DNA from 3 places in the Streptomyces sp. NPDC058457 genome. Region 2 is predicted to be linked to each of the others. Evidence: riboswitches for the same ligand, from Rfam matches in the RefSeq annotation. Region 2 holds a riboswitch; each other region holds the start of a gene.

Region 1 (5,939 bases), on a different contig from region 2:
ATCGACCGAGCCAGGTCGGCACCTATTCAATCAACCGAGCCAGATCGGCACCTGCTCCAACGGCCGAGCCGGATCGGCACCTGCCCTGACTACCGAGTCGAGTCGGCACCTATTCAATCGACCGAGTCGGGTGGTGGGTGGGCGAAGGTCTTGGGGGGCCAGGGGGCGGAGCCCCCTGGAGGGTCGTCAGTCGCCGGTGACTACGCAGGCGCCCTTGGCCCACCACTCCGGCAGCATGGCGATCGCCTCGTCGCCGAGCGGGTTCACGCCGGGTCCGGCGGCCAGCGAGTGGGCCACCAGCACGTGCAGGCACTTCACCCGGTCCGGCATCCCCCCGGCGCTCGGAAAGCCCGTCAGCTCCTCGATCTCGTCCCGGCGCCGGATGTAGTCCTCGTGCGCGGCCCGGTACGCCGCCGCCAGCTCCGGATCGCTCTCCAGCCGCGCCGTCATCTCCTTCATCACGCCGTTGGCCTCAAGGGTGCCGATCGCGGACGCGGCCTTCGGGCACGTCAGGTAGTACAGCGTCGGGAACGGCGTCCCGTCCGGCAGCCGCGGTGCGGTCTCCACGACATCCGGCTGCCCGCACGGGCACCGGTGCGCGATCGCCCGCAGTCCGCGCGGCGGCCGCCCGAGCTGCTGCTTGAAGGCCTCGACGTCCGCGTCGGTCGGCTCGGTACGCGGAGTGGAGGGAGGAGCCGTTTCCATGCCTGTCTTTCTGCTCTGCTGCTCTGCTGCTCTGCTGCTCTGCGGCGTTACTGCGCCGCTGCTCTGCTGCTCACTGGTCGGACGCGTCGGACTTGTCGACGCCGTCCCAGACGTTCGCGTACCAGGGCCGGTCGGCCGCCCCGAGGTAGGCGTGCGCCTGCTTGGCGGTACCGGGGGCGATCACGACGTACCCGGTCTCCCCCGGCATCACATAGTGCAGCCGCTGCCGGATCTGCTGCTCGGCGTACGTGTCGTCCTGCCACCGCGCCTTGAGGTTCCGCAGCTGCTCGACCCGCTGCCGGGCCTGCTGCTGCTGGCGTTCGAGCTCGGAGATCTCGGCGCGCTGGGAGACGTACTGCCGCATCGGATAGGCGAGCGCGACGATCATCGTGCAGAGCACGATCGCGAGCAGCGCCGCACGGCCGGTGAGCCGGGAGCGGCGGGCCTGGCGCCTGGTCTGGGAGCGGTAGACCCGGGCCGCGGTCTGCTCGCCGAGCAGCTTGAGCCTGGTCGCGGTGGAGAACCGGTCCCGGTCCTTCACGGCCATGTCCCCGCCTCCCTGGGTCAACCCTGGTACGTGCGTACGTCCCCGGACACGGTACGGGACCGGGTACGGGGACGTACGTACGACTGGCTAAGCCTTAACCCTGTGAGGCTCAGCCCTTGAAGCGCGGGAAGGCGCTGCGGCCCGCGTACACCGCCGCGTCGTCGAGGATCTCCTCGATGCGCAGCAGCTGGTTGTACTTGGCGACGCGCTCGGAGCGGGCCGGGGCGCCGGTCTTGATCTGGCCGCAGTTGGTGGCGACGGCGAGGTCGGCGATGGTGACGTCCTCGGTCTCGCCGGAGCGGTGCGACATCATGCACTTGAAGCCGTTGCGCTGGGCGAGCTCGACGGCGTCCAGGGTCTCGGTCAGGGAACCGATCTGGTTCACCTTCACCAGCAGGGCGTTGGCGGTGCCCTCCTCGATGCCGCGGGCGAGGCGCTCCGGGTTGGTGACGAAGAGGTCGTCGCCGACGATCTGGACCTTGTCGCCCAGCTTGTCGGTGAGGACCTTCCAGCCGGCCCAGTCGTCCTCGAACAGCGGGTCCTCGATGGAGACCAGCGGGTACGCGGCGACGAGCTCCTCGTAGTACTCGGTCATCTCGGCGGCCGAGCGGGACTTGCCCTCGAACTCGTACTTGCCGTCCTTGTAGAACTCGGACGCGGCGACGTCGAGCGCAAGGGCGATCTGCTCGCCGGGGACGTAACCGGCCTGCTTGATCGCCTCCAGGATGAGGTCGAGCGCGGCGCGGTTGGACTCCAGGTTCGGCGCGAAGCCGCCCTCGTCGCCGAGACCGGTGGCCAGGCCCTTCGACTTCAGGACCTTCTTGAGGGTGTGGTAGACCTCGGCACCCCAGCGCAGCGCCTCGGAGAAGGACTCCGCGCCGATCGGGGCGATCATGAACTCCTGGATGTCGACGTTGGAGTCCGCGTGCGAGCCGCCGTTGAGGATGTTCATCATCGGGACGGGGAGCAGGTGCGCGTTCGGGCCACCGAGGTAGCGGAACAGCGGGAGGTCGGACGCCTCGGAAGCGGCGTGCGCGACGGCGAGGGAGACGCCGAGGATGGCGTTGGCGCCGAGCGAGCCCTTGTTGTCGGTGGCGTCCAGGTCGAACATGGCCTGGTCGATCAGGCGCTGCTCGGTGGCGTCGTAGCCGACCAGCTCCGGGCCGATCTGCTCGATGACGGCGAGGACGGCCTTCTCGACACCCTTGCCCAGGTAGCGGTTGGGGTCACCGTCACGGAGCTCGATGGCCTCGAAGGCACCGGTGGAGGCGCCGGACGGAACGGCGGCACGACCCGTGCTGCCGTCGTCGAGGCCGACCTCGACCTCGACCGTGGGGTTGCCTCGGGAGTCCAGGATTTCCCGGGCTACGACGACGTCGATGGACGGCACGAGCATCTCCTTCTTGGGATGTGACGCTGGTTGTGCGGGGCGCACGCGGGCCTTGCCGGCCCTTGCTCAGCCTTGCGACTAGAGCCTAACCGTCCCAGGGCCGTCGGCCGGCACGACCGACCGACCCGTGGACACACAGACGGTACTCATTGTTCACGTGCGGAACAAAGGGGGTCCCGATGAAGAACGGGAGAAGAGCGGGCCAAGAAGGTGACGGCAAAGAGAAACCCCGCCCCGGTGCGTACGGGGGAAAACGCACCGAGGCGGGGGCCCGTGGGGACGGGGGTGGCCCTCACGTGGTCTCCACTATGGGGACCACGGCTGTGTGGGCGCTGTGGTTCAGCTGGGCGCCTCCAGTGCTTACGGCGGCCGCCCCGCGTCCTGCTACTTCAGGTGCAGCTGCTGACCCGGGTAGATGAAGTCGGCGTCGGCGACGATGTCCTTGTTCAGCTTGAACAGCGCCGGCCAGCCACCCTTGACCTTGTGCTTCTCGGCGATCGAGCTGAGGGTGTCACCCTTGACGACCTTGTACTCGCCGTCGCCCTTCTTGACCTTCTTGCCGGCCGGGGTGGTGACGGTCTTGGTCGCGGCCGGACGCTCGGCGGAGCGGGAGGCGGCCTGCGTGTCGGTCGACCGGGTGGTCGTGCCGGCGCTGCTGCTCGACGAGGAGCCGGCGCTGCTGCCGGTGTAGGCGGCGCTGGACAGGCCCGTGCCGCAGACCGGCCAGGCACCCTTGCCCTGTGCGGCGAGCACCTTCTCGGCGATCTGGATCTGCTGCGCCTTGGTGGCCTGGTTGGCCTGCGCGGCGTACTGCGTGCCGCCGTACGCGGCCCAGGTGGAGGCGGAGAACTGCAGACCGCCGTAGTAGCCGTTGCCGGTGTTGATGGCCCAGTTGCCGCCGGACTCGCACTGGGCGACGGCGTCCCACTCGGAGGCGGTGGCGGCGGAAGCGCTGCCGGCCGCCATCAGCGGGGCAGCGACGGCGATGCCGGTGACACCGGCGACAGCGATGGCGCGGACGGCCTTGGACGGACGACGGTGCTTGCCCTTGCCGGAAAACAGCATGGATCGATCCCCTCACCGACGCCTGCGAGGTGAGCTGTCGGGTTCGGGCCGGTTGAGTTGCCCGGCCGCACACCCGTGTGTCGGTGCGCGGCTTCACCCCGAGCCGGATCGGCAGTCTCGACTACCGGTCCCGGCACTTACCTTGGGTCCCCCGCTCCTGCCTACGGCGCTTGACGCGTCGACTGTTCCCGGACGGCCGCTGGCAGGACTCGGCGTTGCGACGGCCGGGGCTCGTGGTGACGAGCGGCCTTGACCGTAAACAGGGCATCAGGTGAATTTCAAAGATGATCAGGGCTTCTGAGACTCATCCCACACTTTCACCAAACCGGACATTTAACTTCTAATCAGGGCGGCCAGGGGACGCCAACTCCCGCCACCTTTCGTCCGTTTAGCTACCGAGTTTCAGGGTCTGACCGGCGCTGATGTCGTTGGGGTCGGCACCGATGGCCGCCTCGTTCGCGGCATAGAGCGCACGCCATCCGCCGTCGAGGTCAAGGGAGTCGGCGATGGAGGCGAGGGTGTCGCCGGCGCGGACGGTGTAGGTGCCGCTGTCATGGGAGGCGTGGCGGCCGGAGGAGGTGGCACTCTGACCGTTTGTCACGCTTTCGTCCGCCGAGCCGCCCCGATGCTTGCCGGCGCTGCTGACGGCCCCCGTGTCGACCAGACTCCAAGAGCCTTCAGCCTGCCCCGAATTGTCCGAGTCGTCGGTCTCGGGGACAACGGGATTCCCACTCGCCTTCGAGGTACCCGAGCCAGAAGATTCCGACTTGTCCGTCTTGGTGGATTTGCTGGGAGTGTCCGTCTTGGAGTCACCGCTCGCACTCGGGGAGGGAGTGGCGGAGTCACCCCCGGAGTCCGCGGCGCCCGAGGAGGAGCCGGAATCGGAGGAGGAGGAAGAAGACGAATCCGACAGCCCGGAGGACGAGTCCGACGAGTCGGAGGAACCGGATGAATCACCCGAGTCGTCGAGTCCCGTGTCGACGTTCACCGAGGCGTCGTCGGACGAGAGCCCGGCGAGCAGCGCACAGGTCCGCCAGGGCTTGGTGCCCTGGTCGGCGAGTATCTTCTCGGCGACCGCTATCTGCTGCGAACGGCTCGCCTGGTCGGGCGTACCGGCGTAGTCCAGGCCCCCGTACTTGCTCCAGTCGTCCAGGGACATCTGCAGGCCGCCGTAGTAGCCGGTGCCGTTGTCGGCGCTCCAGGAGCCGCCGCTCTCGCACTCGGCCACCTGGTCCCAGGTGGAGCCGTCGGCCGCGTGGGCGCTCACCGCACCGAGGAGCGGGATGGCGATGGCGGAGCCGGTCACGCCGGCCGCGACGAGAAGAGCCGGAGCCTGACGGGGGCGACGGTGACGACCGTTCCCGGAGAGCATGCGGAAACCTTTCGAGCGACAGCGGTGACCGGCGCGGCGGGTCCCGCAGGGCGCCGCACTGATGGGTGAACGTATCGGCAGACGATCACTTGTCACAAGTTAATGCCGCGCAGATCACGTGAAGATCACAGACTTGAACGCTAGTCACGTTTTGCCCGTACGGGCCGGTAAGGGCTCGACAAGGGACTCCAGGGCTTCGGCAAGAGCTCAGCGACCTGCGGGCGTGAACTCCACGGGCAGCGTGCGCAGTCCGCGCATGATGAGCCCGCCGCGCCACCGCAACTCCCCTTCGTCCGCCGCGAGTCGCAGGTCAGGTAGGCGGGTGAGGAGGGTGGCGAGGGCGGTCTGGCCCTCCAGGCGGGCGAGCGGGGCGCCGAGGCAGTAGTGGATGCCGTGGCCGTATCCGAGGTGCTGGTTGTCCCGCCGTGAGAGATCGAGGGTGTCCGGCCGGGCGAACCGCTCCGGGTCCCGGTCCGCCGCGGCCAGGACGACCAGGACCGGGTCGCCGGGCGCGATGTGCTGCCCGCCGATGTCGACCGGCTCGGTGGCGAACCGCCAGGTGGCCAGCTCCACCGGCCCGTCGTAGCGCAGCAGTTCCTCGACACCGGTCTCCAGCAGCCCGCGCTCGCCGGCGGCGAGGGAGTCCTGCAGCCGGGCGCGCTGCTCGGGGTGGGTGAGCAGCGCGTACGTCCCGTTCCCGATCAGGTTGACGGTGGTCTCGAACCCTGCGAACAGCAGGATGAACGCCATCGCCGCGGCCTCGTTCTCGGTGAGGTGCTCACCGTGGTCCGAGGCCCGGATGAGCCCGGAGATGAGGTCCTCGCCGGGGGCCGGCTCGGCGGGCAGCGCCTGCCGCTTCC
Region 2 (5,939 bases):
CCGAAGCCCCCCAGCCCGCCGAGCACGCCCCCGGTGAGCACCCCCACCACGCCCCCGGGGTGTCCGTCCGGCACACCCGGGCCAAGGGGGAGCCGCGGTTCCCGGACGGGCCCAGGGCCGATCCCGCCGGGTCGCACTTCGAGCGGCGGATCCGCAGCTTCCAGCCGCGCCGCAGCCGGGTCACCGCCGGACAGGCCGACGCGCTGCAGCGGCTGTGGCCCAAGTGGGGCCTGGACATCGACGGGCAGCGGGTCATCGACCTCGGCGAGCTGTTCGGAAACGGCAACCCGGTGGTGCTGGAGATCGGGTTCGGGATGGGCGAGGCGACCGCGCAGATGGCCGCCGAGGACCCGGGCGTCGACATCCTCGCCGTCGACGTGCACACGCCGGGACAGGGGAACCTGCTCAACCTCGCCGACCAGAACGGGCTGTCCAACGTCCGCGTCGGGAACGGCGACGCGATCATCCTGCTCCGGGAGATGCTGGCACCGGACTCGCTGGACGGACTGCGCGTGTACTTCCCGGACCCCTGGCCGAAGAAGCGGCACCACAAGCGGCGGCTGATCCAGGCCGAGTTCCTCGATCTCGCCGCGACCCGGCTGCGGCCCGGGGCGATCGTGCACTGCGCGACCGACTGGGAGCCGTACGCCGAGCAGATGCTCGAAGTGCTCGACGCGCACCCGGAGTTCGAGAACACGCAGGCCGACGGCGGTTTCGCGCCACGTCCGGCGCACCGGCCGCTGACCCGTTTCGAGGGCCAGGGACTGGACAAGGGACATGTGGTGAACGATCTGCTCTTCCGTCGCGTACAGCACCGGGTGCCGCAGAGCGAGCAGCACCGTCAGGAGTCACCTCGTTAGGGTCGATGCCGTGGCCACCTCCCCGCCGCCGTACTCGCCGTACCCGCAGCATCCGTCGTATCCGCCAAATCCGTCACATCCGTCACATCCGTCGTACCCACCGGACCCGGCCGACGACGGTCTGCGGCATCCCCGCTGGTGGCAGCGGCGCTGGGTGCGGTACGGGGCGCTGGGCACGCTGCTCGCCCTCTCCGGCCTGGTGATCCTCGCGCTGGTGCGGGAGCAGACGGGGACGGAGGGCTTTCTCGTCGGGCTCGGGCTCGCCGTCCTGCCCGTGCCGCTGCTCATAGGCGCGTTCCGATGGCTCGACCGGGTGCAGCCCGGCCCCTGGCGGAACCTGCTGTTCGCCTTCGCCTGGGGCGCCTGCGCGGCCGCGCTGATAGCCATCGTCGCCAACAGCTTCGCGACCAGATGGATAGCGACGGCGACCGCGGATCCGAGCAGCGCGGACCGGCTCGGGGCGACCGTGATAGCGCCGGTCGTCGAGGAGTCGGCGAAGGCGGCGGCCGTGCTCCTCGTCTTCCTCTTCCGCAGACGGGACTTCACCGGGATCGTCGACGGGGTGGTGATAGCCGGGGTCACCGCCACCGGGTTCGCGTTCACCGAGAACATCCTCTACCTCGGTACGGCCTTCGGGACCGACCAGCTGACCGGTGACAGCGGGATCGCCTCCGTCACCGCCGCGACGTTCTTCGTGCGCATCGTGATGTCCCCGTTCGCACACCCGCTCTTCACCGTCCTCACCGGCATCGGTTTCGGCATCGCCGCGCTCTCCGGGGAACGGCAGCGGGCGCGGCGGGTGCTGGTGCCGCTCGCCGGACTGCTGCTCGCGATGAGCATGCACGCGTTCTGGAACGGGTCCTCGACGTTCGGGCAGTACGGGTTCTTCGCCGTGTACGGCATGTTCATGGTGCCGTCGTTCGGGCTGCTGGCCTGGCTGGCGATCTGGACCCGGCAGCGGGAGCTGCGGACCGTGCGGGAGGAGTTGCCGGCATACGTCTACGCGGGGTGGCTGGGGACGGCCGAGCCGTTCGTGCTCGGGTCGATGCGGGCGCGGCAGATGGCCCGGGAGTACGCCGCGTACCACTTCGGGAAGGCGGCGGGGAGGGCGGTCGCCGAGTACGAGGGGTACGCGACGACGCTCGCGCTGCTGCGGCGCCGGGGGCAGCGCGGGCGGGCGGGAGCCGACTTCGTGGTGCGGGAGCGGGAGCTGCTGACCGAGCTGTGGAGCCGTCGGGAGCTGGTGCGGCCGGCCCTGGAGTACGCGGCACGGACGGCTGCGCCGGGCGGGTGGCCGGGGTACGGCGGCTACGCACCGCCGGCCTACGGGACGCCGGGGTGGTACGGGGCGGCGGTGCCGTACCCGGCCTACAACCCGTACCGGAGTTAGTGCTTCGGGTTGCGGAGGATTCGGCACCGCCGGGATGCGCCACGGGGGCTGAGCGCCGTTGCGGCGGAGAAGAAAAGGGAATGCGAGTCCCGGAAGAGGAGAAGGAAGGGGGACCGAAGCGGTCAGGCGGAAGCCGTCGTCAGCCTTGTCAGTTCCTCGTCCGTCAGGTTCAGGTCCGCCACGCCCAGCAGTGCCGGGAGCTGTTCCACCGTGCGGGCCGAGGCGATCGGGGCCGCGACGGTGGGCTGGGCTGCCAGCCAGGCCAGGGCGACCGTGGGGATGGGGGCGGAGTGGGTCTCGGCGATCTCGTCGAGGGCGGTGAGGACCTTCTGGCCGCGGTCCGACTCCAGGTACTGGGCGGCCCGGCCCGCTCGCGCGCTGTCGACCGTCGTACCGGGGCGGTACTTGCCGGTGAGGAAGCCGGCGGCCAGGGCGAAGTAGGGGACGGCCGCGAGGCCGGTGCGGGAGGCCAGGTCCTGGAGGGGGCCCTCGTAGGTGTCGCGGGAGACCAGGTTGTAGTGGGGCTGGAGGGCGACGTACCGGGCGAGGCCCTCGCGGTCGGAGAAGTCCAGGGACTCCTGCAGCCGCTCCGGCGTGATGTTCGACGCGGCGATGTGCCGGACCTTGCCGGCCCGCACCAGCTCGTCCAGCGCGCCGATGATCTCCTCGACCGGGACCTCGGGCTTGTCGAAGTGCGTGTAGTAGAGGTCGATGCGGTCGGTGCCGAGGCGGCGCAGGGACGCGTCGGCGGCGGCCTTGATGTTGGCGGCGGACAGGCCGAGGTACTCGGGGTGCTGGCTGACCTTCGTCGCGATGACGACGTCGTCGCGGTTGCCGCGCGCCTTGACCCACTTGCCGATGATCGTCTCGGACTCGCCGCCCTTGTTGCCCTCGATCCACGCCGTGTACGAGTCGGCGGTGTCGACGAAGTTGCCGCCCGCGGCGGCGTAGGCGTCCAGGACGGCGAAGGAGGCGGCCTCGTCGGCGGTCCAGCCGAAGACGTTGCCGCCGAGGGCGAGCGGGAAGACCTCCAGGTCGGAGGCGCCGAGCTTACGGAGGGCGGGGGAAGCGGAAGAAGCACTCATGCCTCACTTCAACACGCGTCACCGGGCGCCCCATCTCGGCGCAACACGAAGTTCTTGTAAAGGCGCACGGTACGAGGCTCACCGCCTGCACGAGGCTCACCGCCCGCCCGAGGCTCACCGCCTCCCCTGGGCGCGGCACGCCGAAGGCCCTGACGCCGGGGGGTTGCCGTCAGGGCCGCCGGGGACCGGCCGGTGGGGTCCGGGTCAGGGGTTGAGGCCCTTGCCGCGCAGCCAGGTCATCGGGTCGATGGCGGTGGCCTGGCCGTTCGGGTGGACCTCCAGGTGGAGGTGCGGGCCGGTGACGTTGCCGGTGGCGCCCACGCGGCCGATGACGTCGCCCGTGGAGACCTTCTGGCCGACCTTCACGCCGATCGAGGACTGGTGGCAGAACCACAGCTCGGTGCCGTCGTCGAGGGTGATGATCGTGCGGTAGCCGTAGGAGCCGGCCCAGCCCGCCTCGGTGACCGTGCCACTGTGCACGGCCTTGATCAGCGTGCCGGTGGGCGCGGCGAAGTCGAGGCCGGTGTGGTAGCCGGAGGACCACATGGAGCCGGCCTGGCCGAAGGTACCGGTGATCGTGTACGAGACGACGGGCAGCGTGTACTGCTTGGCCAGCTCGGCGAGCCGGGCCTGCTCGGCCTTCTGCTTCGCGGAGGCCTCGGCCTTCTCCTTGGCGTCGGCGGCCTTGGCGGCGGCCGCCTTCTCCGCCTTGGCCTCGGCGTCGGCGACCGCCTTGTCGGCGGCGGCGACCGCCTTGGCACTGGCCTTGGTGTCGAGCTGGTTCTGCTGCTGCGCGGCCTGGGCGATGATCCGGCTGCGCAGCGCCTCACCGGCGTCGGAGGAGGACGCGGAGGAGTCCCCGTCGGTGGCGGTCGTCGTGGTGACGCTGCTGAGCGCGGTCTGGGTGGCCTGGTGGCCGGTGCCCTCGCCGAGCAGGGAGCCGACGGAGGACGGCAGGTCGGGCAGGGAGATGGAGACCGGCGGCTTGCCGGTGTTGGCGCTGGCCATGCCGCCCGCGCCGACGGCGGCGATCACGCCGACGCCGAGAACCGTGGAGCTGCGGGCGAGCCCGCCGCCGCGCTGCTTGGCGACCCGGTGCCGGCCGCGCTCCGAGGCCAGGGACTCCTCGGTGGGGTTCCACTCCTCCCAGGGGCCCTCGTCGGTGCGGTAGCTGCCGTAGCCGAAGGTGTCGGGTTGACGCTGGCTGGGCACGAACGGGGCTGTCGGAGCAGGCCGGTTGGACGCCACGCGGGCGTACTCCTTTCCTTCCGTCGCCTACCGGGTTAGCTGACGGGTTCGGAGCGGGAAGGTCTCCTACGCGCGTATACCGGCCGTTTCCTACCCGGCGGTAGCCGTGCGATTCACCCCAAGGTGGTGGTTCCCCGGTTCCCTTGCGGGATTCGGCGCGTGCGCACGGAGCCGTCGCGGGTGACGGCTGGGACGACCGCGCTGCGTTATCGAACGTTAATAGACCCAGCTATGAGATTCCAAGCCGTTCGTCTTGATCATTAAGCTTTCAAAGCTTGGACTTACCTGCCACGATCGGTCAAAAACGGTCGAGTTGGCAGTGCTCGCTGCTCAGCTCAGGAGTCACACAGGTTTTGATGGTGACTCAGTTGTGATGCGGAGGGCGGCCGTCCGAACACGATGTGTGACACAGCACTGGGCAGGCGCACACGGCCGACGCACACGGCCGACGCACAGAGCAGGCGCTCAGGGCCGCCGCACCGCGAGCAGCGCCATGTCGTCCGTCATGCCGCCACCAGTGTGCCGGCGCACCTCGGCCGCGAGCCGGGCCAGCAGCGCGCCGGGGGCGGTGACGGTACGACCGGACAGCCGTCGCTCGGGGTCGTAGAACCGGCCGTGCGCGTCCCGGGCCTCGGAGAGGCCGTCGGTGTGCAGCAGCAGCGTGGCCCCGCTCGGGAACACGTGCTCGGCCGCCCGGTCGGGCCACGCCCCCAGCTCGCCCATCCCGAGCGGCAGCGCGGACTCCGGCGCCCGCACCGGGCACACCTCGCCGTCGCCGTGCAGCAGCAGGGGCGGCGGATGACCGCGGTTGACGACCCGGAGCGTGCCGTCGCCGTGCGGGAGTTCGGCGAGTACGGCGGTGGTGAACCCCTCGTGGGCGTCGATGCCGCCACGCCGGACGCCCTCACGCGCCAGCGCCCGCTCCAGCCGCGCGGCCACCGCCTCCAGCGTGGCCTCCTGCTCGGCGGCCTCCCGGAACGCGCCGATCACCACGGCGACGGCGGCGACCGCGCCCATGCCCTTGCCGCGCACGTCGCCGACGACCAGCCGCACGCCGTACGGCGTGTCCTGGACGGCGTACAGGTCACCGCCGATGAAGGTGCCCTCCTGGGCCGCCTCGTAGCGGGCGGCGATCTCGAAGCCGCCGATCCGCTCGGCGGGCTCGGGCAGGACGGCCCGCTGGGCGGCCTCGGCGACCTCTCGGGCGGAGGCGAGGCGCTGGTCGCCGATGCGGACGATCCGGTTGATGCCGGCGGCGAGGACGGCGACGGTGACCACGGTGACGACTTCGGTCACGGCGTCGGCATCCGGGAGGACGGCGAACCGCGCGTGCACGGCGTAGGTGGCGAGGAGCGC
Region 3 (5,939 bases), on a different contig from region 2:
CGAGTGCAGCACGCGGGAGTGCTCGTCGGTGCGCTCCTTGACGATCGTGCGGTAGGAGTTGACCATCCGGGCCGCGGCCTTGCCGTCCCCCAGGAGCCCCCGCAGCTGCTCGATGTCACCCTCGCGGACCATCGTCCAGAACTCGGCGCCGTGCGCCGGGTCGGTCAGCGGCAGGTTCACGTTCCGCGTGCCGGGCAGCTCGACGTCCGGGCCCTCCAGCTTCTGGTCGGCCGCGTTGCGGAAGTCGAAGATCGTGTGCAGGCCGAGCGAGGCGAGGAACTCCGCGTCCTGCTCGGTCGCGTGCGCCAGGTGCCCGCTGCGGAACAGCACGCCCGGCCGCACCCGCCGCCCGTCCACGGTCGGCAGGCCGCCCACGTCACGGAAGTTACGCACCCCGGCCAGCTCGGGCTCGGTGGACGGGACCTGCTGCGTCACGGGGGGCTCCTCCCGGTCGGCCCCGTCGGCGCTGCTCGTCGACGGGCACTGGACCGACCATACGACATCGGTTTCCACGGGCAATGAGTTGTCCACAGGCATCGTCTCCAGGGCCCGTGGCCCTTGATTCCGGGGCCCACAGCCCTTGATGATGTTGGTGCTTGAGCGGATCTGTTGGCAGCTGTGTGAGGTTTGAGGTTTCTCGATGGTGGACATCGCCGAAAACGGTCGTACCTGGCTCCTGTCGGGCCCCGGCAGCAGCTATGCGCTGCATCTCACGGAGGCCGACGAACTGCTCCACCTGCACTGGGGCGCCAGAATCCAGCTTGCGGACGCCGAGGAGCTCAGCACCCGGGCGCTGCCCGGCTACTGGCCCTTCGAGTCCCCGCTCGACGGCCGGGAGGAGTACCCCGTCGAGGGCGGGCCCCGGTTCGTCCGCCCCGCCCTGTCCGTGCGCACCGAGGAGCGGCGCGGCACCGAGTGGGCCTTCGAGGCCTACGAGACGGAGACCGGCGCGGACGGCGACGAGCTGCGGCTGCGCTTCCGGGACGACGCGATCCTCATCACCCTGCACTACCGGATGCGCGGCGACGTCGTGGAGCGCCGGGTGACCGTCGGCAACGAGGGGCACGCGCGCGTGGAGCTGCTCCGCGCCGACCCCGCCGCCTGGACGCTCCCCGACCGCGAGGGCTGGCGGCTCTCCCAGCTGCACGGCCGCTGGGCCGCCGAGTCCCGCCTCACCAGCGGCCCCCTCACCTACGGCGAGAAGGTCATCGGCAGCCGCCGCGGCCACACCGGCCACCAGCACCTGCCCTGGGTCGCCCTCGACACCGACGCCACCGAGGAGCGCGGCGAGGTCTGGGGCTGTGCGCTCGGCTGGTCCGGCTCCTGGCGGATCGCCGTCGCCCAACTCCCGGACGCGCGCGTGCAGATCACCGGCGGCGCCGGCTACGACGACTCCGGCCTGCTGATGCTGGCCGAGGGCGAGTCGTACACCAGCCCGGTCTTCGCGGGCCTGTGGACCGACGGCGGCTTCGGCGGGGCGAGCCGTGCCTGGCACGCCTACCAGCGGGCGTACATCATCCCGGACGCCGACCGGGACCGGCCCGTGCTGTTCAACTCCTGGGAGGCCACCACCTTCGACATCTCCGAGGAGCAGCAGGCCACCCTCGCCCGGCGGGCCGCGGCGATCGGCGTGGAGCTGTTCGTGGTCGACGACGGCTGGTTCGGCGCCCGCACCAGTGACCGCGCCGGCCTCGGCGACTGGACGCCCAACCCGGACCGCTTCCCCAAGGGCCTCAAGCCCCTCGCCGACTACGTGCACGCCCTCGGCATGCAGTTCGGCATCTGGGTCGAGCCCGAGATGGTGAACGCGGACAGCGACCTGTACCGCGCCCACCCCGACTGGGTGCAGTACCAGGAGGGACGAAAGCGGACGGAACTGCGCAACCAGCTCGTCCTCAACCTGGCCCGCGAGGACGTCCAGGAGTACCTCTGGGAGCAGCTCGACACCCTGCTGTCGAGCGCCCCGATCGACTACGTCAAGTGGGACTTCAACCGCTGCTTCACCGACGCGGGCTGGCCCGGCGAGCCCTACCCGCAGCGCCTGTGGGTCGACCACGTCCGCGGGCTGTACGCCCTTCTCGACCGGATCCGCGCGGCCCACCCGAACGTCGCCATCGAGTCCTGCTCCGGCGGTGGCGGGCGGATCGACCTCGGCATCATGAGCCGCACCGACGAGGTGTGGACCTCCGACAACACCGACCCGCTGGACCGGCTCGCCATCCAGCACGGCTTCAGCCAGATCCACCCCGCCCGGGTGATGTCCGCCTGGGTCACCGACAGTCCGAACCACCAGCTCAACGGCCGGGTCAGCAGTCTGCGTTTCCGCTTCATCAGCTCGATGGCCGGGGCGCTCGGGGTCGGCGGCGACCTCTCGCAGTGGACCGAGGAGGAGCTCGCCGAGGCCGGCCGCTGGGTGGAGCTCTACAAGGAGATCCGGCCCCTGGTGCAGCGCGGCGACCAGTTCCGGCTGCGGCCGCCCACCGGCGGGCTCAGCGCGGTGCAGTACACGCTCGGCGGCGAGACCGTCGTCCTCGCCTGGCTGCAGGCCCAGAGCTACGGCGAGCCGGCGCCGGCGCTGCGGCTGCAGGGCCTCGACCCCGCGGCGTCGTACGAATGCCGCGAAACGGGCGAAGTGTATCGGGGTGCCGTCCTGTTGCACCACGGGCTGCACACCGGACTGAAGGGTGACCTGGATGCGTCGGTCATCCGACTCCGCCGGATCTGACGCATCTGCCCGAATTGGCGCCTTCATTACAACTCGCTCTGGAATGAGGTGACGTGGCGTGACGTGCGTGAGGAGCGTCATATTCGTGACCGTCCGTCGCGCGTCATGCTCACGTAATTCCGGTGCTTTGCGAGAAGGTTGGAAAACTGAATAGACAGGAATTCACGGAGGGTGACCGGGATTTCCGGTAACGGATCAAGTGAAAACCGGACAGGCGGAACCGGCCGCTTGTCCGGGTGCGTCTTACTCGCTTACGTTCGCCACACTTCCGGACGGAACGCCGAATCCTGCCGCCGGCCGGAGTCCCCACACACTCACCCGTGCCCGGCAGGAGCGGGGGACCCACCAGGTATGACCGCCTGTTCCGGTTCCCGGGACGGCTAGGGGTGTAGCCGCGTGACGGAGCGTGGCCGGGCAGCTCCAGCCCGAACCCGACAGCTCACCTCGCAGGCGTCGGAGAGGAATGCGCCATGCCCGCGAAGGGTAAGCACCGCCGCCCCAAGCCCCAGCGTTTCACCCGCTCGATGGCCGTCGCCGGAACCGGTGGCGCCGCGCTGGCTCTGCCGCTCATGGGGGCCACCGGCGCCCACGCGGCCACCTCGCAGTCCGTTTCCGAAAAGGCCATGCAGTCGCTTCCGGCGGCCGAGAAGACCGCGGTGAAGGAGACGGCCGCGAAGAATTCCGCCGCGCATTCCGCGCACCGCGTCTACACCGTGGTGCCCGGCGACTACCTCTCGAAGATCGCCCGCGAGCACCACGTCCGCGGCGGCTGGCACCGGCTCTACGCCGAGAACCGGGAGGCCGTCGGCGACAACCCCTCGCTGATCCACCCCGGCCTCAGGCTCACGCTCGGCGGCCGTCACGCCGCGACGACGGACACCGCGGACTCCGGCTCCCGTTACGAGGCACCGTCGAACCCGCAGTCGTCCACCTCGTCATCGGCCTCCTCCTCGGACGGCTCGGACGGCTCGGCGACGACCGCGTCCGGATTCACCCTGCCGGTCACCGGTGCCACCGTCGGCACCGGCTACCACGTCGCCGGCAGCATGTGGTCCAGCGGCTACCACACGGGCGTCGACTTCGTCGTCCCGACCGGCACCCCGGTGAAGGCCGTCGGCGCGGGCACGGTCGTCACGGCGGGCTGGGGCGGCGCCTACGGCAACCAGGTCGTCATCCGGCTCGCCGACGGCTACTACGCGCAGTACGGCCACCTCTCCGCCCTCTCCGTCTCGGTCGGCCAGACCGTGACGGCGGGTCAGCAGATCGGCCTCTCCGGCGCCACCGGCAACGTCACCGGCCCGCACCTCCACTTCGAGATCCGTACCACCCCCGACTACGGCTCGGACGTGGACCCGGTCGCCTACCTCCGCTGGAAGGGCCTCGCCGTCGGCTGACCCGGCACCCGCACCGGTCCGACACGCACGTCGAATGCCGGGCCCGGATCACCGGGCCCGGCATTCGGCGTTGGACGATCGACACGTCAACGCCCCTGATCGGAGCCTTATTCCAGGCTTGGCAAAGTATTTAAAAGTGTCTTATCTCACCGAACGTCAACCCCTTATTACGGTCGCGTAGGTCACAGCCGAAGGTGAATCATGGTCCGATGTGGGAGACGATTCGAAGAGTGACAATGCATCAGTGATCGGGTCGTACGCGGCGGTGGGGGACAGCTTCACCGAGGGCGTCGGCGACCCCGGCCCCGACGGGGCGTTCGTCGGCTGGGCCGACCGGTTCGCGGTACTGCTGTCGGACCGCCGGCCCGAGGGCGACTTCGAGTACACCAACCTAGCCGTGCGCGGGAAACTGCTCGACCAGATCGTGGCGGACCAGGTGCCGCAGGCCCTGGCACTCGCCCCGGATCTGGTCTCCTTCTGCGCGGGCGGCAACGACATCATCCGCCCCGGCACCGACCCCGACGAGGTGGCCGAGCGGTTCGAGCGGGCCGTGGCCCAACTGACCGAGGCCATCGGCACGGTGCTGGTGACCACCGGGTTCGACACCCGGGGCGTGCCCGTCCTCAAGCACATGCGCGGCAAGATCGCCACGTACAACGGGCACGTCAGGGCCATCGCCGACCGGTACGGCTGCCCGGTCCTGGACCTGTGGTCCCTGAAGACCGTGCAGGACCGGCGGGCCTGGGACGACGACCGCCTGCACCTCTCGCCCGAGGGGCACACGCGCGTGGCCCTGCGCGCCGGCCAGGCGCTCGGCGTCGACGTGCCGGCCGACCCGGACCAGCCCTGGCCGCCGCTGCCGCCCCGCGGCACCCTGGAGGTCCGCCGCGACGACGTGCACTGGGCCCGTGAGTACCTGGTCCCCTGGATAGGGCGCCGACTGCGCGGCGAGTCGTCAGGCGACCACGTGACGGCCAAGGGGGCGCTCTCCCCGGACGACATCAAGATGCGGATCGCTTCCGTGGCTTGAGACGGCACGGGCAGGTAAGGGGTGGCCTCACGGCGGGCCGCCCCTTACTTCTCCTCCGGCAGCCCCAGTTCGCGCGCCAGGGCCTCGTCGACCCACTCCTGCGCCCGGGAGCGGGGCACGGCACCCGGGTACGACGTCAGTTGGACGGCGAGCCCGTCGAGCAGGGCCGTCAGCCGCAGCGCCGCCGCCGCGGGGTCGGGGCACCGGAACTCGCCCGCGGCCACCCCTTCGGCGATGACCTCGGCGATCGCCGCCTTCCACCGCTGGTCCAGGCCCTTGGTGACGTCCCGCAGCGCGGGTTCCCGCAACGCCACCGCCCAGCCCTCGATCCACAGCCGCCAGCCCTTCGCCTGCCCCGTCGGCGCATACCAGCGCACCGCCGCCCGCAACCGGCGCAGCGCCGACGTACGGCGGCCCAGCAGCTTGCGCAGATGCGTCAGGTCGTCCTCGGCGGCGTAGGTGAAGGCGGCCGCGACCAGCTTCTCCTTCGTCGAGAAGTGGTACAGCACCAGCGCGTTGCTCACGCCGAGGGTCGAGGCGACATCGGCGATCCGCACCGCCGCCACGCCCCGCATCTCGATCTGCTCGATGGCGGCCCGCAGCAGCTCCTCCCGCCGCTCGGCCACACTCAACCGCACTCTCGCCACGCGGTCACCCTAATCGGTTGTCGCACTGCCCGCGTCGGCGTCCCGGGGCGGCGGCAGCCGCGCGACCGTCACAGGGGCAGCCGCATGATCGTCAGGTCCAGCCAGCGGCCGAACTTGGTGCCCACCTCCCGGACCGTCCCGAC

The links. A riboswitch is a leader RNA that binds a small molecule or an ion and turns the genes downstream of it on or off. The one in region 2 is predicted to bind cyclic di-AMP.
Region 1: linked by a shared signal. The riboswitch ahead of ACFWPS_RS38395 (transglycosylase family protein) and the one ahead of ACFWPS_RS37765 (M23 family metallopeptidase) in region 2 are both predicted to bind cyclic di-AMP.
Region 3: linked by a shared signal. The riboswitch ahead of ACFWPS_RS08460 (peptidoglycan DD-metalloendopeptidase family protein) and the one ahead of ACFWPS_RS37765 (M23 family metallopeptidase) in region 2 are both predicted to bind cyclic di-AMP.

Annotation. Positions count from the first base shown of each region.
Region 1 is NZ_JBHXLU010000069.1:18,482-24,420, forward strand. It holds gene ACFWPS_RS38380 (DUF501 domain-containing protein) at 187-705, opposite strand; gene ACFWPS_RS38385 (septum formation initiator family protein) at 776-1,252, opposite strand; gene eno (phosphopyruvate hydratase) at 1,362-2,648, opposite strand; gene ACFWPS_RS38395 (transglycosylase family protein) at 3,027-3,707, opposite strand; cyclic di-AMP (ydaO/yuaA leader) riboswitch at 3,712-3,886, opposite strand; gene ACFWPS_RS38400 (transglycosylase family protein) at 4,096-5,079, opposite strand; gene ACFWPS_RS38405 (cytochrome P450) at 5,287-5,939, opposite strand, start outside.
Region 2 is NZ_JBHXLU010000067.1:18,670-24,608, forward strand. It holds gene trmB (tRNA (guanosine(46)-N7)-methyltransferase TrmB) at 1-860, shown strand, start outside; gene ACFWPS_RS37755 (PrsW family intramembrane metalloprotease) at 982-2,250, shown strand; gene ACFWPS_RS37760 (aldo/keto reductase) at 2,373-3,335, opposite strand; gene ACFWPS_RS37765 (M23 family metallopeptidase) at 3,540-4,583, opposite strand; cyclic di-AMP (ydaO/yuaA leader) riboswitch at 4,591-4,751, opposite strand; gene ACFWPS_RS37770 (PP2C family protein-serine/threonine phosphatase) at 5,049-5,939, opposite strand, start outside.
Region 3 is NZ_JBHXLU010000007.1:107,228-113,166, forward strand. It holds gene ACFWPS_RS08450 (tyrosine-protein phosphatase) at 1-435, opposite strand, end outside; gene ACFWPS_RS08455 (alpha-galactosidase) at 641-2,725, shown strand; cyclic di-AMP (ydaO/yuaA leader) riboswitch at 3,031-3,191, shown strand; gene ACFWPS_RS08460 (peptidoglycan DD-metalloendopeptidase family protein) at 3,196-4,119, shown strand; gene ACFWPS_RS08465 (SGNH/GDSL hydrolase family protein) at 4,364-5,149, shown strand; gene ACFWPS_RS08470 (TetR/AcrR family transcriptional regulator) at 5,194-5,796, opposite strand; gene ACFWPS_RS08475 (GNAT family N-acetyltransferase) at 5,865-5,939, opposite strand, start outside.